2 regions of the Nocardioides zeae genome follow, and region 2 is predicted to be linked to the other one. Evidence: predicted binding sites of a transcription regulator. Region 2 holds the regulator's gene; the other holds the start of a gene.

Region 1 (7,512 bases), 720 kb from region 2:
TCAGCCGCTTCGGCGCCGGGTTCGCCGACGACCCCGCCGCCCAGAACCCCGTCTTCGCCGAGGCCGTCCGCCGCACCGAGGCCCGCGCGACCGGCGGTGCCGACGTGTGGCGCGACCCGCGCGAGGACGGCACGCTGCCCGACGCCTACATCGCGATGGGCCAGACCGCGGAGAACGTCGCCCAGAAGCTCGGCATGAGCCGCGAGGAGCAGGACCGCTTCGCCGTCCGCAGCCAGAACCTCACCGAGGAGGCCATCGCCAGCGGCTTCTGGGCCACCGACATCACCCCGGTGACCCTGCCGGACGGCACCGTCGTCTCGACCGACGACGGTCCGCGGGCGGGCACGACGTACGAGGCCATCAGCCAGCTCAAGCCCGTCTTCCGCCCCGACGGCACGGTCACGGCGGGCAACGCCTGCCCGCTCAACGACGGCGCCGCGGCCCTCGTGATCATGAGCGACACGAAGGCGAAGGAGCTGGGCCTCACCCCGCTCGCGCGCATCGTCTCCACCGCCGTCACCGGCCTCTCGCCCGAGATCATGGGCCTCGGTCCGGTCGAGGCGATCCCGGCCGCGCTGCGCAACGCGGGCATGGGCGTGGGCGACATCGACCTGTTCGAGATCAACGAGGCGTTCGCCGTGCAGGCGCTCGGCTCGGCGCAGCAGATCGGGATCGACGTCGACAAGCTCAACGTCAACGGCGGCGCGATCGCCGTCGGTCACCCCTTCGGCATGACGGGTGCCCGCATCACGAGCACCCTCATCAACTCCCTGCGGTGGCACGACAAGCAGTTCGGCGTCGAGTCGATGTGCGTCGGCGGCGGCCAGGGCATGGCGATGGTCATCGAGCGCCTCTCCTAGACCGGGCGCACGAGCAGCGCCGTACCCTCCCCGGCCACCCGGGTGAGCACCACCGTCGCCTCGGCGTCGCCCCGGAGCGCCAGCCGCTTGCGCAGCTGCTCCGGGACGACGTCGACGCCGCGCTTCTTGATGGTGAGCCGCCCGACGCCGCGCTCGCGGAGCGCGGCGCGGAGCGCCTTCTCGCGGTAGGGCAGCTCCTCCACCACCTCGTACGTCGCGGCGAACGGCGTGCGGAACCCGGCGTCCGAGGTCACGTAGGCGATGTGCTCGTCGAGCAGGCCGCCCTCGACGGCCCCGGCCACGGCCGTGACGAGACCGGCGCGGATGACCGCACCGTCGGGCTCGTAGAGGTAGCGGCCGATCCCGCGGACGGGACGCTCGGCGCCGTCGTGGGGGTCGTCCTCCTCCGTGAGCGTCGCGAGCCCCTCGGCCCGCAGCACGGTCGCGCGCCGCCGGCTGACCGCGAGGTGGGGTGACCAGAGCACCGCCTCCTTCACCTCGCCGCGGTCGCTGACCCACTCCGCCTCGACGCCGTCGGGGACGAGGTCGTGGGGGAGGCCCGGCGCGAGCTTCGCGACGGCCGGGCGGCTCGTGAGCAGGCCCGCGACGAAGTCCCACGAGGGCACCCAGGCATCGGCGTCGAAGACGCGGCCGCGGCCGTCCCGCCGAGCGGGGTCGACGGCGGCGACCCCGAACCCGCCGAGGGGCAGCGTCGTCGCGTCCGCGACGGTGACCGCCCCCTCGAGCCCGAGGGCGGCCAGGTTCGCCTCGGCGATCGCCACGCGCAGCGGGTCGAGGTCCACCCCCGCCGCGACGAGCCCGGCGCGGGCCAGGGCGGTGAGGTCGCCACCGATGCCGCAGCCGAGGTCGACGACGGACGAGGGCCGGGCCGCGGCGAGCCGGGCGGCCCGGTGGTCGGCCACGGAGCGGCGGGTCGCCTGCTCGAGCCCGTCGGGCGTGAAGAACATCCGCAGCGCGTCCTCGCCGAACTTCGCGACACCGCGTACGCGGAGCCCGACCTGGGTCAGCGCGGCGGCGGAGCGCTCGGGGTCCGGCTCGGTGCGCCGCACCGCGGCCGCCGCGCGCACCGGGTCGCCGTCGGCGTCGGCGTACGCCCGGGAGGCCACGTCCAGCAGCGTGCGCCCGTCGTGCGTCAGCAGCCACCGGAAGGTCTCGAGGTCCACGTCGTCCATCCTCCCAGACACTTCTGGCACTCCCTCTGGTGGAGTGCTAACGTCGGCGCTGGCACTCTCCGGGTGAGTGTGCCAATCGTCGACGACGACGGCGCGACCCCCGCGACGGCGCGCTCGGAGCCGGCGACGACCACAGCCCCCGCCGGGCGGCGTCCGCCGTCCGGCATTCGGATCCGCACGGAAAGTGGAGGTCGACATCGTGTCGGTCAACATCAAGCCCCTCGAGGACCGCATCGTCGTCAAGCCGCTCGACGCCGAGCAGACCACGGCGTCCGGTCTCGTCATCCCCGACACCGCCAAGGAGAAGCCCCAGGAGGGCGAGGTCCTCGCGGTGGGCCCCGGGCGTTGGAACGAGGACGGCGACGAGCGCATCCCGCTCGACATCGCGGTCGGTGACAAGGTCATCTACAGCAAGTACGGCGGCACCGAGGTCAAGGTCGCGGGCCAGGAGTACCTGATCCTCTCGGGTCGCGACGTCCTCGCGATCGTCTCCTGACCCTGCAGCTTCTCTGAGGAGAGACATGCCCAAGATCCTTGAGTTCGACGAGAACGCTCGTCGCTCGCTCGAGCGCGGCGTCGACGCGCTCGCGAACACCGTCAAGGTGACGCTCGGCCCCAAGGGCCGCTACGTCGTCCTCGACAAGAAGTGGGGCGCCCCGACCATCACGAACGACGGCGTGACCGTCGCTCGTGAGGTCGAGCTGGACGACCCGTTCGAGAACCTCGGTGCCCAGCTCACCAAGGAGGTCGCGACCAAGACCAACGACGTCGCCGGTGACGGCACGACGACCGCGACGGTGCTGGCGCAGGCCCTGGTGCACGAGGGCCTCCGTGCCGTCGCCGCCGGTGCCAACCCGCTCGGCCTGAAGCGCGGCCTCGACCTGGCCGCCGCGGCCGTCGGCGACGCGCTCCGCGACGCCGCCCGCGAGGTCGACAACAAGGAGGACGTGGCCAGCGTCGGCACGATCTCCTCGCGCGACGCGCACATCGGCGCCCTGCTCGCCGACGCCTTCGACAAGGTGGGCAAGGACGGCGTCATCACCGTCGAGGAGTCGAACACGCTCGGCACCGACCTCGAGTTCACCGAGGGCATGCAGTTCGACAAGGGCTTCATCTCGCAGTACTTCGTCACCGACTCGGAGGGCCGCGAGGCTGTCCTCGACGACCCCTACATCCTCCTGCACCAGGGGAAGATCTCGGCCGTCGCCGAGCTGCTCCCGCTGCTCGAGAAGGTCATCGCCGCGGGCAAGTCGCTCTTCATCATCGCCGAGGACCTCGAGGGCGAGGCGCTCTCCACCCTCGTCGTCAACAAGATCCGCGGCACCTTCACCGCCGTCGCCGTCAAGGCGCCTGCGTTCGGTGACCGTCGCAAGGCGATCCTCCAGGACATCGCGGTGCTCACGGGCGCCCAGGTCGTGGCCCCCGAGGTCGGGCTCAAGCTCGACCAGGTCGGCCTCGAGGTGCTCGGCCAGGCCCGCCGCGTCGTGGTGACGAAGGACAACACCACGATCGTCGACGGCGCCGGCGACGCGTCGGCCGTCGAGGGTCGCGTCAACCAGATCAAGGCGGAGATCGAGAACACCGACTCCGACTGGGACCGCGAGAAGCTCCAGGAGCGCCTCGCCAAGCTGGCCGGCGGCGTCGTCGTCATCAAGGTCGGCGCGGCCACCGAGGTCGAGCTCAAGGAGAAGAAGCACCGCATCGAGGACGCCGTCTCCGCGACGCGCGCCGCGATCGAGGAGGGCATCGTCCCCGGCGGTGGCTCCGCGATCATCCACGCCGCCGCGGCGCTCGAGGGCGACCTCGGCCTCACCGGCGACGAGGCGGTCGGCGTGCGCATCGTGCGCAAGGCCGTCGACGAGCCGCTCCGCTGGATCGCCGAGAACGGCGGCGAGCAGGGCTACGTCGTGGTCTCCAAGGTGCGCGAGCTCGGCGTGGGCAACGGCTACAACGCCGCCACGGGCGAGTACGGCGACCTGGTCGCCCAGGGCGTCCTCGACCCCGTCAAGGTGACCCGCTCCGCGCTGGTCAACGCCGTCTCCATCGCGGGCCTGCTGCTGACGACCGAGACCCTGGTCGTCGACAAGCCCGAGGAGGAGGAGCCGGCCGCCGCCGGTCACGGCCACGGCCACGGTCACTGAGCGACCGCTCCACCAGCACCACCGCTCCGCCCCCGGCGCCCTCGTGGCGTCGGGGGCGGCGTGCGTCCGCGCCACGTTGTTGCACCGCCGAAACACCCCTGCCCCGGTCGCGCAACACGCACGGCGCACCGTCAGCCCCATGCTGTGGCGAGTACGCACCACCCTCCCCGACCGACCGGGCACCCTGGCCGTCCTCGCCCAGGAGTGCGGCGCCGCGGGCGTCAACATCCTCGCGCTCCAGGTCTTCCCGGGCGTCGAGGCCGTGACCGACGAGCTCGTCGTGCGCACCCCGGAGGGCTGGACCCTCGAGCAGCTCACCGGCCTCCTGGAGGGGGCGGGCGGGACCGACGTCGTCGGCACCCCGTGCACGGAGGCGGCCCTGGTCGACCAGCCCGCGCGCTACGTGCAGGCGGCCCGGGCCGTGATCGCGCGGCCGTCGCGGTTCCCCGAGGTCGTCGCGCAGCTCTTCGACGCCGAGCCCGGGGACGCCACCACCGGCGACGTGATGGAGATGACGGTCGGGGACGTCCAGGTCCAGGTACGCCGCCGGGCCGCCTTCACCGCCACCGAGCACGCCCGGGGAGCGGCGATGGCCGACCTGGTCTCGGACGTGCTGGCGCGCACGCCCACGGTGCTCGGCTCGAGCGCCCGCCGGATGGGCGGCGGCGCGACCCCGACCTTCGAGGTGGTGGGCCGCACGGTGCAGGCGACCGTGCAGGGCGTCGTGGTGGGCGTGGCCACGCTGCGGCCCGCGGAGCCGAGCGCCGAGCCCGGCCTGCACCCCGTCGACCTCGAGGTCGACCCGAGCTGGCAGCGCCGGGGGATCGGCACGCGGCTGCTCTCCGACATCGCCCGGCTCGCGGCCGGCGAGGGCGCCCAGGACATCCTCCTGTCCACCCGTGCGGACAACCAGGCGGTCCTCCCGCTGGTGCTCGCCGCGGGCCTCCGGGGCCGGATCCGCATGTCGGCGGACGTGCTCACCGTTCGCATCCCGGTGCGGGAGCTGAGGCCGCTGCCGCGGGCCTAGACTGGCTCCCATGAGCGCCACCGCCGGAGTCCCCGACAAGTTCGCCGCCCTCGGTCTGACCTACGACGACGTGCTGCTGCTGCCGGGCTACTCCGACCTGGCACCCAGCGAGATCGACACCACCTCGCGGCTCACGCGCGAGATCTCCCTGAAGGCCCCGCTCATCTCCGCCGCCATGGACACGGTGACCGAGTCCCGCATGGCGATCGCGATGGCCCGCCAGGGCGGCATCGGCATCCTGCACCGCAACCTCTCGGTGGCCGACCAGGCCTACCAGGTGGACCTGGTCAAGCGCACCCAGACGGGCATCATCTCCAACCCCGTCACCATCGGCCCCGACGCGACGCTGGAGGACCTCGACCGCATCTGCGGGGAGTACCGGGTCTCCGGCCTCCCCGTCGTCGACCCCGCCGACACGCTGCTCGGCATCATCACCAACCGCGACCTGCGCTTCACGCCGGTCGCCGAGTGGGCGACCACGAAGGTCGACGAGGTGATGACCCCGATGCCGCTCATCACGGGCGACGTGGGCATCAGCCGGGAGGACGCGACCGCGCTCCTGCGCAAGCACAAGCGCGAGCGCCTCCCGCTGGTCGACGCCGACGGCAAGCTCGGCGGCCTCATCACCGTCAAGGACTTCGTGAAGTCCGAGCAGTTCCCCGACGCGTCGTACGACGCGGACGGTCGCCTCCTCGTGGGCGCGGCGATCGGCTACTTCGGCGACGCGTGGGAGCGCGCGACCACGCTCATCGAGGCGGGCGTCGACGTGCTCGTGGCCGACACGGCCCACGGCCACGTGCGGCTGCTGCTCGACATGGTGCAGCGGCTCAAGTCCGACCCGGCGACGAAGCACGTGCAGGTCATCGGCGGCAACGTGGCGACGCGCGAGGGCGCCCAGGCCTTCGTCGACGCGGGCGCCGACGCCGTCAAGGTCGGCTTCGGTCCCGGCTCGATCTGCACGACGCGCGTCGTCACCGGTGCCGGTGTGCCGCAGGTGACGGCCGTGTACGAGGCCTCGCTCGCCTGCCACCCGGCCGGCGTCCCGGTCATCGCCGACGGCGGCCTGCAGCAGTCGGGCGACATCGCCAAGGCCCTCGTCGCGGGTGCCGAGTCGGTCATGATCGGCTCGCTCCTCGCGGGCTGCGAGGAGTCGCCGGGCGAGCTCGTCTTCGTCAATGGCAAGCAGTACAAGGCCTACCGCGGCATGGGCTCCCTCGGCGCGATGAGCAGCCGGGGCAAGAAGTCCTACTCCAAGGACCGCTACTTCCAGGCCGAGGTCACCAGCGACGACAAGATCGTGCCCGAGGGCGTCGAGGGCCAGGTGGCCTACCGCGGCCCCCTGGCGGCCGTGGCCCACCAGCTCATCGGCGGCCTCAGCCAGTCGATGTTCTACATCGGCGCGCGCACGGTCCCGGAGCTGCAGGAGAAGGGGCGCTTCGTGCGGATCACCTCGGCCTCGCTGAAGGAGAGCCACCCCCACGACATCCAGATGGTGGCCGAGGCGCCGAACTACCAGTCCCGCTGAGGTGGGAGACTCCTCCTCGTGACCGAGATCGAGATCGGCCGCGCCAAGCGCGCCCGCCGGGCCTACTCCTTCGACGACATCGCCATCGTGCCGTCACGCCGCACGCGCGACCCCGAGGAGGTCAGCGTCGCCTGGCAGATCGACGCCTACCGCTTCGAGATCCCCGTGGTGGCCGCCCCGATGGACTCGGTGATGAGCCCGGAGACGGCGATCGCCCTCGGTCGCGCGGGCGGTCTCGGCGTTCTCGACCTCGAGGGCCTCTGGACCCGGTACGAGGACCCGACCTCGCTGCTCGCCGAGGTGGCGCGTCTGCAGGGCGTGGCCGCGACGGCCCGCCTGCAGGAGATCTACACGGAGCCCGTGAAGGCGGAGCTCATCACCCAGCGGCTGCGCCAGATGCGCGACGCCGGCGTGACGGTGGCCGGCTCGCTGTCGCCGCAGCGCACGCGGGAGCACGCGAAGACCGTGGTCGACGCGGGCGTCGACATGTTCGTCATCCGCGGCACGACGGTGAGCGCCGAGCACGTCTCGAGCCAGGCGGAGCCGCTCAACCTCAAGGAGTTCATCTACGAGCTCGACGTCCCGGTCATCGTGGGCGGCTGCGCGACCTACCAGGCGGCGCTCCACCTCATGCGCACCGGCGCGGCGGGCGTGCTCGTCGGCTTCGGCGGCGGCGCGGCCCACACGACCCGCACCGTCCTCGGCCTCGCGGTGCCGATGGCGAGCGCGGTGGCGGACGTCGCCGCGGCCCGCCGCGACTACCTCG
Region 2 (7,512 bases):
GGACCGCCTCGTCCGCGAGTTCCAGCCCGGCGGGGCCGACCTGGCCTCGGCGGTCGACCTGCTGTCGGGCACGCCGCAGGACCCGGACTACACGAACCCCGCGAGCGGATGGGTGCAGGAGGCGACCCAGGACGGCGACGAGATCGTCGCGACGGTCGCGGGCGCGGCGCCGGGCGGCGAGGGCGCGGCCCTCGTGGTGCAGCAGGTCGTCTACACCCTGCAGGCCGCCGTCGGCGACACCCTGCCCGTGCGCTTCGTCGACGCCGACGGCGGTGACGTGACGGTGGCCTCCGGCGCCGCGAACCCGGTGGAGGCCGCGCCGCAGCTCGACACGCTGCTGCTGGTCAACGTCACCGACCCCGCGGAGGGCACGACGGTCTCGGGCAGCTTCACGGCGACGGGCCGGGCCAGCTCCTTCGAGGCGAACGTGCCGTGGGAGCTCCGCCGGGGCGACGAGGTCGTGGACTCCGGCTTCGTGACCCACGAGGGCGACTGGGCCACCGGGCTCGGCCCCTGGGAGGTCACCGTCGACGTGAGCGCGCTCGACCCGGGCACCTACACGTTCGTCGCCCGCACCGACGACCCCTCGGGCGGCGAGGGCCCCGGCCCGGCCGAGGACACGAAGGACGTCGTCGTCCGATGAGGCGCTGACCCCCTGACCCCCTGACCCCCTGACCCCGGGTCGTGGTGCGAGGCCACCGGAATACGCAGGTCTCACACCACGACCGGGGTGGGAAGGGGGGGGTACGCCGCGGCTCAGCCCCAGCGGGACGTGCGGGCCAGCAGGGCCGCGACCGCGGCGAGCCCGGCGGTCGAGGTGCGCAGCACCTCGGCACCGAGCCGCACGGTCGTGGCGCCGGCCGCCTCGAAGGCGGCCACCTCCTCGGGGGCCAGGCCGCCCTCGGGACCGACCACGACGCCGATGCTCGCGCCGGGCGCGTCGGGCACCACGAGCCCGCCCAGCGCCGCACGGGCCTCCTCGTGGAGCACGACGACGAGGTCGATGGCCGCCACCAGCTCCGCGACCGCAGCCGTGGAGGCCAGGGGGGTCACCTCGGGGAACCACGCGCGCCGCGCCTGCTTGGCCGCCTCCCGCGCCGTGGCGGCCCACTTCGCGTGGGACTTCACCGCCCGCTCGCCGCGCCACACGGCGACGCTGCGCGACGCCGCCCACGGCACGATCCGCTCGACGCCGACCTCGGTCAGCACCTCGACGGCCAGCTCTCCGCGGTCACCCTTCGGCAGCGCCTGCACGACCGTGATCGCGGGGCCGGGCCGGGGCTCGTCGACGACGTCGCGGACCTCGACGTCGAGCACCCGCTTGCCCGTCGCGACGACGACCCCCGTCGCGGAGCGACCGCGGCCGTCCACGAGCCGCAGCTCCTCGCCCACCACCGTGCGCCGCACGGCGACGGCGTGGTGCGCCTCGTCGCCCCCGAGCCGCACGACGACGCCGGGGCGGGCGTCCGCGAGCGCCGGGCAGAGCTGGACCGGGAGGCTCACCGGCGCCCGCTCAGTGGTTGAACTTGTCGCGCAGCCGGTCGAAGAACGACCCGCGGCGCATCTGCACGGACCCGTCGTCGGCCTGCTGCTCGCCCCGCAGCTCGGCGAGCTCGCGCAGCAGGGCCTCCTGCCGCGAGTCGAGCTTCTGCGGGGTCTCCACGGCCACCGTCACGACCAGGTCGCCCCGGGCCGCGCCGCGGAGACCGGGCACGCCGCGCCCGCGCAGCACCTGCTCGGTCCCCGACTGCGTGCCGGGCTTCACCTCGATCCGCGTCTGGGTCTCGAGGTCGCTGTCCGCGCCGTCCGTGACGAGGTCGGCCTCGAGGAGGGGCAGCGTGATCGAGGCGCCGAGCGCCGCGGCGGTCATCGGCACGGTGACGACGCAGTGCAGGTCGCCGCCGTCGCGCACGAAGAACTCGTGCTCGGCGACCCGGATCTCGACGTACAGGTCGCCGGCGGGACCACCGCCCGGGCCCACCTCGCCCTGACCGGTCAGCTGCACGCGGGTGCCGGTGTCGACGCCCGCCGGGATCTTGATCGTCAGGTTGCGGCGCGAGCGCACGCGTCCCTCCCCCGAGCAGGTGCGGCAGGGGTCGGGGATGATCGTGCCGAAGCCGCGGCAGGCGGCGCACGGCCGCAGCGTGCGGATCTCGCCCAGGAACGAGCGCTGCACGTGGGCGACCTCGCCCGCGCCGCGGCAGGTGCTGCAGGTCTGCGGGCTCGAGCCCGGGGCGGCACCGTCGCCCGCGCAGGTCTCGCACACGACCGCGGTGTCGACCTTCAGCTCGCGGGTGACCCCGAACGCGGCCTCGGCGAGCTCGACGTCGAGGCGGATGAGGGCGTCCTGGCCGCGGCGCTGCCGCGGTCGCGGACCGCGGCCACCCTGTCCCTGACCGCCGGCACCGCCCCCGAAGAAGGCGTCCATGATGTCGGTGAACGAGAAGCCCTGGCCCTGCCCGGCGCCGCCGAAGCCACCGCCGAACGGGTCGCCGCCGCGGTCGTAGGCCGCCCGCTTCTGGGGGTCCGACAGCACCTCGTAGGCGCGGCTGACCTCCTTGAACTTCTCCTGCGTCTCCGGGTCGGGGTTGACGTCCGGGTGCAGCTGACGGGCCAGTCGCCGGTACGCCTTCTTGATGGCGTCGGCGTCGGCGTCACGGCTGACGCCGAGCAGCTCGTAGAGGTCCTGGCTCACGTGTGTCCTGTCCATCGCTTCCGTCGTTCTCGTGTCGGTCGGTGTCCGGGACCGGCCCGGAGGAGTACGTCGCGGCTCAGCTGCCGCTCTCGTCGAGGATCCGCGACATGTAGCGGGCCACGGCGCGCACGGCGGCCATGCTCCCCGCGTAGTCCATGCGGGTGGGCCCCACGATGCCGAGCGACGAGAGGGCCTCGGGGCCCGCGCCGTACCCCGCGGTGACGACGCTCGTGCCCGCCAGCTCCTCGACGGGGCCCTCGGCCCCGATGCGCACGGTCACCCCGCCGCCGGTGGTGGCCTCGCCGAGCAGCTTGAGCAGCACCACCTGCTCCTCGAGCGCCTCGAGCATGGGCCGCAGCATCGTGTCGAAGCCCTCGCCCGCGCGCGCCAGGTTCGCCGCGCCGCCGACGACGACCCGCTGGTCGGAGGAGTGGTGGGCCAGCGCCTCGACGAGCACCGTCACGACGTCGTCGAGCACGGCGTCGCGGATCTCGCCCGGCCCCGTGGCGTCCGGTCCGTCCGCGCGCAGCGACCGCAGCGCCGTGCTGGCGGCGACCAGCCGCTCCCCCACGACGGCCTGGTTGACCTGCGCACGGAGCGTGGCCACCTGGTCGTCGGCGAGGTCGTGCTGGAGCTCGACGAGCCGCTGCTCGACGCGCCCGCTGGAGAGGATGAGCACGACGAGGAGCCGGCGCGGCGCGAGCGCCACCACCTCGACGTGGCGGACGGTGCTGGCGGACAGCGTGGGGTACTGCACCACGGCCACCTGGTGGGTGAGCTGCGCAAGCATGCGCACGCTGCGGCGCACCACGTCGTCGACGTCGATCGCGCCCTCGAGGAACGTGGCGATGGCGCGCTTCTCGGCGGTCGACATGGGACGCACCGTGGTGAGCCGGTCGACGAACAGCCGGTAGCCCTTGTCGGTGGGGATCCGACCGGCGCTCGTGTGGGGCTGGTGGATCAGTCCCTCCTCCTCGAGCACCGCCATGTCGTTGCGCACCGTGGCGGGCGAGACGCCCAGCCCGTGCCGCTCGACCAGCGCCTTGGAGCCCACCGGCTCCTCGGTCGCGACGTAGTCCTCGACGATGGCCCGCAGCACGGCGAGCCGACGCTCCTCGACCACCCTCGCTCCTTCCGCCGATGTCCGCGCCGAGCCTGGCACTCCTCGCGCGCGAGTGCCAATGCTACGACCACCGACGAATTTCGGGAGCCTGGGTGACAGACCGACGACGCTAGGTTAGCCTTGCCTAAGTCGCTCAGGAGGTAGCTCGTGTTCCCCATGCTCACGTCGGCCGATCCCGACCAGCTCGCCGCTCGTGCACGCAGCGCGCTGTCCTGCCCCGCCGCCGCCAGCATGGTCATCAAGGGCACCGAGCACCTCTTCGGCGGCGACGACCTCGGGCTGCAGGACCGCTCCGGCGTGCCGACGCTCGTCTGCCGCGCGGGCTCCGTCGTCGAGCAGGCCGGCCAGTCCCGCCAGAAGGCCCTGCTCCGCATCATCTCGGGCGTCGTGGAGGAGGACGGCACGACGGAGTCGGTCGTCATCGCCGGCAAGCTCGCCGCGCCGCGTCCGTGCTGCGACCCCGCCATGAGCGCCGTGGCGATCGAGCCGACGATCATCATGCTGATCCGCACGCAGGCCGACGGCTCGACGCGGCAGTACCGGGTGCCCGCCGCCCTCTTCACGAGCCCCGCCCACGCGCTCAACCGGGGCTACCTGCGGCGCTGCACCGAGCACCTCAACGAGTGCCACGACGCCGAGCTGCGCCAGGCCGTCTCGCTCTGCACCGGCACCCCCGCGCCCCGCCTCATCGGCGCCGCGCTCCACGACCTGTCCCCCGCCGGGGTCGAGGTGCGGTGGGTCGACGGGGACGGCGCCCACCTGCGCCGCGTCGACTTCGACGGCGACGCCACGACCCCCGACGAGCTCGCCGCCGCGCTCCGCGAGCACCTGCACGCCGGTCTCTGCTGACGCACCCGGCCGACCCACCCACCTAGGGTGGGCCCCGTGCAGGACGGGACGTTCACCGAGGTCGCGGACCGCGTCTGGGTCGCCCGTCACGCCTGGTACGACGTCAACGTCACCCTCGTCGCAGGCACGGCGGGCGCCGTGCTGGTCGACACCCTCGCCTCCGAGCGCGCCGCCGCCGGGCTCGTGGAGCGGGTACGCCGCGTGCTCGCCCCCGGCACCCCCCTGCTGGCCGTCGTCGCCACCCACGAGCACCACGACCACGTGCTCGGCAACGGCACCGTCCTCGACGCCTGGCCCGCCGCAGCGCTCGTCGGCCACGAGACCGCTGCCGCACGCATGGCCGCCAGCGTGCCGGCGCAGCTCGACGCCGAGGCGCTCGCCGCTCCCGACGACCCGCGGCTCGAGGAGATGCGTGCGAGCCGCGTCGTCCCGCCGACCACCACGTTCTCCGGGGTCCACGTGGTCGACCTCGGCGACCGCCACCTCGAGCTCCTGCACCCCGGACGGGGCCACACGGCCGGCGACCTGGTGGTGCGTGTGCCGGACGCCGACGTCCTCGTCGCCGGCGACCTCGTGGAGGCGCTGCCCGCCTACGGCCCCGACAGCCACCCGCTGGAGTGGCCCGGCTCCCTCGAGCTCCTGCTCGGCCTGCTCTCCCCCGCCTCGGTCGTCGTCCCCGGGCACGGTGCCGTGACCGGTCGGGACACCGTCGCGGCGCAGCACGACGACGTCGCCCGGGTGGCGGCGACGATCGCGGAGCTGGCGGGCCGCGGCGTACCGGCGTCCGCGGCACTCGCCACCGGCGACTGGCCCTACCCCCGGGAGGCGCTGGAGCACGCCGTACGGCGCGGGTACGCCCACCTGCCGCCGGGGGCGGTGCGCCTCCCCCTGCTGTGAGGTCGGCCCGGCGCGGCGTGGCTCGCCAGGACCGTCGGTGGCGCCCCCTAGCGTCTACCGACGTGAACGACCGCTACGGAACCGACGTCCTCTCCGGCGACTGGCGTGCCCCCAAGCGCGGCCGCGCGGTGGAGCACCCGGCCGACCTCGGGCTCGTCGTCGAGGAGGTCACGACCGACTGGTGCGGCGAGATCGTCACCGTCGACCGCGACCTCGACGTGCTGACCCTCGAGGACCGGCGTGGCAAGCGCCGCACGTTCCCGCTCGGGCCCGGGTTCCTGCTCGAGGGCAAGCCGGTGATCCTGACCGCGCCCGTGCGGGCCGCGGCGGCGCCGGCGCGACCCGCGCGCACGGCCTCCGGCTCCATCGCGGTCCACGACGCGAAGGCACGGGTCGCGCGCGAGTCGCGGATCTTCGTGGAGGGCCGGCACGACGCCGAGCTCGTCGAGAAGGTGTGGGGCGACGACCTGCGCATCGAGGGCGTGGTCGTGGAGTTCCTCGGCGGGGTCGACGACCTGGCCGACCACCTCGTGGACTTCAGGCCGGGCCCGGGGCGCCGCGTCGGCGTGCTCGTCGACCACCTCGTGCGGGGCTCGAAGGAGAGCCGCATCGCCGACTCGATCGCGCGCTCGGCCGTCGGCGGGCACGTGCTCATCGTCGGCCACCCGTTCGTCGACATCTGGCAGGCCGTGAAGCCCGACCGCATCGGGCTGCGCGCGTGGCCCACGATCCCGCGCTCCGTCGAGTGGAAGCACGGCGTGTGCCAGCACCTGGGGTGGCCCCACCGCAACCAGGCCGACATCGCCCGCGCCTGGCAGCAGATCCTCGGCCGGGTGTCCTCGTTCGCCGATCTCGAGCCGGCGCTGCTGGGCCGGGTCGAGGAGCTCATCGACTTCGTGACGGACCCCGCCGGCTGATCGCGGGCGGCCCCTCCCGGCTCAGGCCAGGAGGTCCCGCACGACGCCGTCGGCGAGGAGGCGACCCGCACGGGTGAGCACGACCCGGGCGGGCCCGTGGGAGCCCGGCGGCTCCACGAGCCCCCGCGCCACCAGGTCGGACAGCGCGGCGCGTCCGTCGTCGTCGAGCACGTCCGTCGGCAGACCGTCGCGCAGCCGGGTCTCGAGCAGCACCCGCTCGACGCGCCGCACCTCGGCGTCGAGCAGCTCGCGCTCGTGGCCCGGTGACACTCCGGCGCCGAGGCGGTCGGCGTAGGCCACGGGGTGGCGCACGTTCCACCAGCGCACGCCGCCGACGTGGGAGTGGGCGCCGGGCCCGACGCCCCACCAGTCGTCGCTGCGCCAGTAGGCCAGGTTGTGGCGGCACTCGCTGCCGGGGCGCGACCAGTTGGAGACCTCGTACCAGGTGAGGCCCGCAGCGGTGAGCACCTCGTCGGCGAGGTGGTACTTGTCGGCCAGGTCGTCCTCGTCGGGCGCCGCGACCTCGCCGCGCCGCACCCGGCGGGCCAGGGCGGTGCCGTCCTCGACGATGAGCGAGTAGGCCGAGACGTGGTCGGGCGCGCAGGCCAGGGCCGCCTCGAGGCTGGCGCGCCAGTCGGCGACCGACTCCCCCGCGGTGCCGTAGATGAGGTCGAGGCTGACCTCGTCGAAGCCGGCCGCGCGGGCGTCGGCGACGGCGCCCGGGACCCGCTCGGGGTCGTGGGTGCGGTCGAGGACCCGCAGCACGTGGGAGACCGACGACTGCATCCCGAACGACAGGCGCGTGAAGCCCCCGGCCCGCAGCACGTCGAGGTCGGCGCGGGTGACCGAGTCGGGGTTGGCCTCGGTCGTGACCTCGGCGTCGGGCGCCAGCCCGAACTCCTCGGTGATCGCGCCCAGCACTGCGGTGAGGTGCTCGGGCGGCAGGAGCGTCGGCGTGCCGCCGCCGAAGAAGACGGTGTCGACGGGACGGCCCACGTCGCCGAGCACCCGGCGGGCCATCCGCACCTCGG

The links. Region 2 encodes HrcA, which represses chaperone genes, less so after heat shock. Its sites were predicted from a motif close to TTGGCACTCGNNNNNNNCGAGTGCCAA; they were not measured.
Region 1: the regulator HrcA is predicted to act here: its motif matches at 2,068-2,094, upstream of groES (co-chaperone GroES).

The regions. Positions count from the first base shown of each region.
Region 1 covers NZ_JAUTAN010000001.1:50,388-57,899, forward strand. Annotated here, with positions in the region: gene QE405_RS00245 (acetyl-CoA C-acetyltransferase) at 1-860, shown strand, start outside; gene QE405_RS00250 (class I SAM-dependent methyltransferase) at 857-2,044, opposite strand; gene groES (co-chaperone GroES) at 2,253-2,549, shown strand; gene groL (chaperonin GroEL) at 2,575-4,194, shown strand; gene QE405_RS00265 (GNAT family N-acetyltransferase) at 4,334-5,221, shown strand; gene guaB (IMP dehydrogenase) at 5,232-6,746, shown strand; gene QE405_RS00275 (GuaB3 family IMP dehydrogenase-related protein) at 6,765-7,512, shown strand, end outside.
Region 2 covers NZ_JAUTAN010000001.1:774,011-781,522, reverse strand. Annotated here, with positions in the region: gene QE405_RS03695 (Gmad2 immunoglobulin-like domain-containing protein) at 1-643, shown strand, start outside; gene QE405_RS03690 (16S rRNA (uracil(1498)-N(3))-methyltransferase) at 757-1,503, opposite strand; gene dnaJ (molecular chaperone DnaJ) at 1,514-2,695, opposite strand; gene hrcA (heat-inducible transcriptional repressor HrcA) at 2,772-3,818, opposite strand; gene QE405_RS03675 (hypothetical protein) at 3,966-4,667, shown strand; gene QE405_RS03670 (MBL fold metallo-hydrolase) at 4,704-5,564, shown strand; gene QE405_RS03665 (DUF3097 domain-containing protein) at 5,627-6,481, shown strand; gene hemW (radical SAM family heme chaperone HemW) at 6,503-7,512, opposite strand, start outside.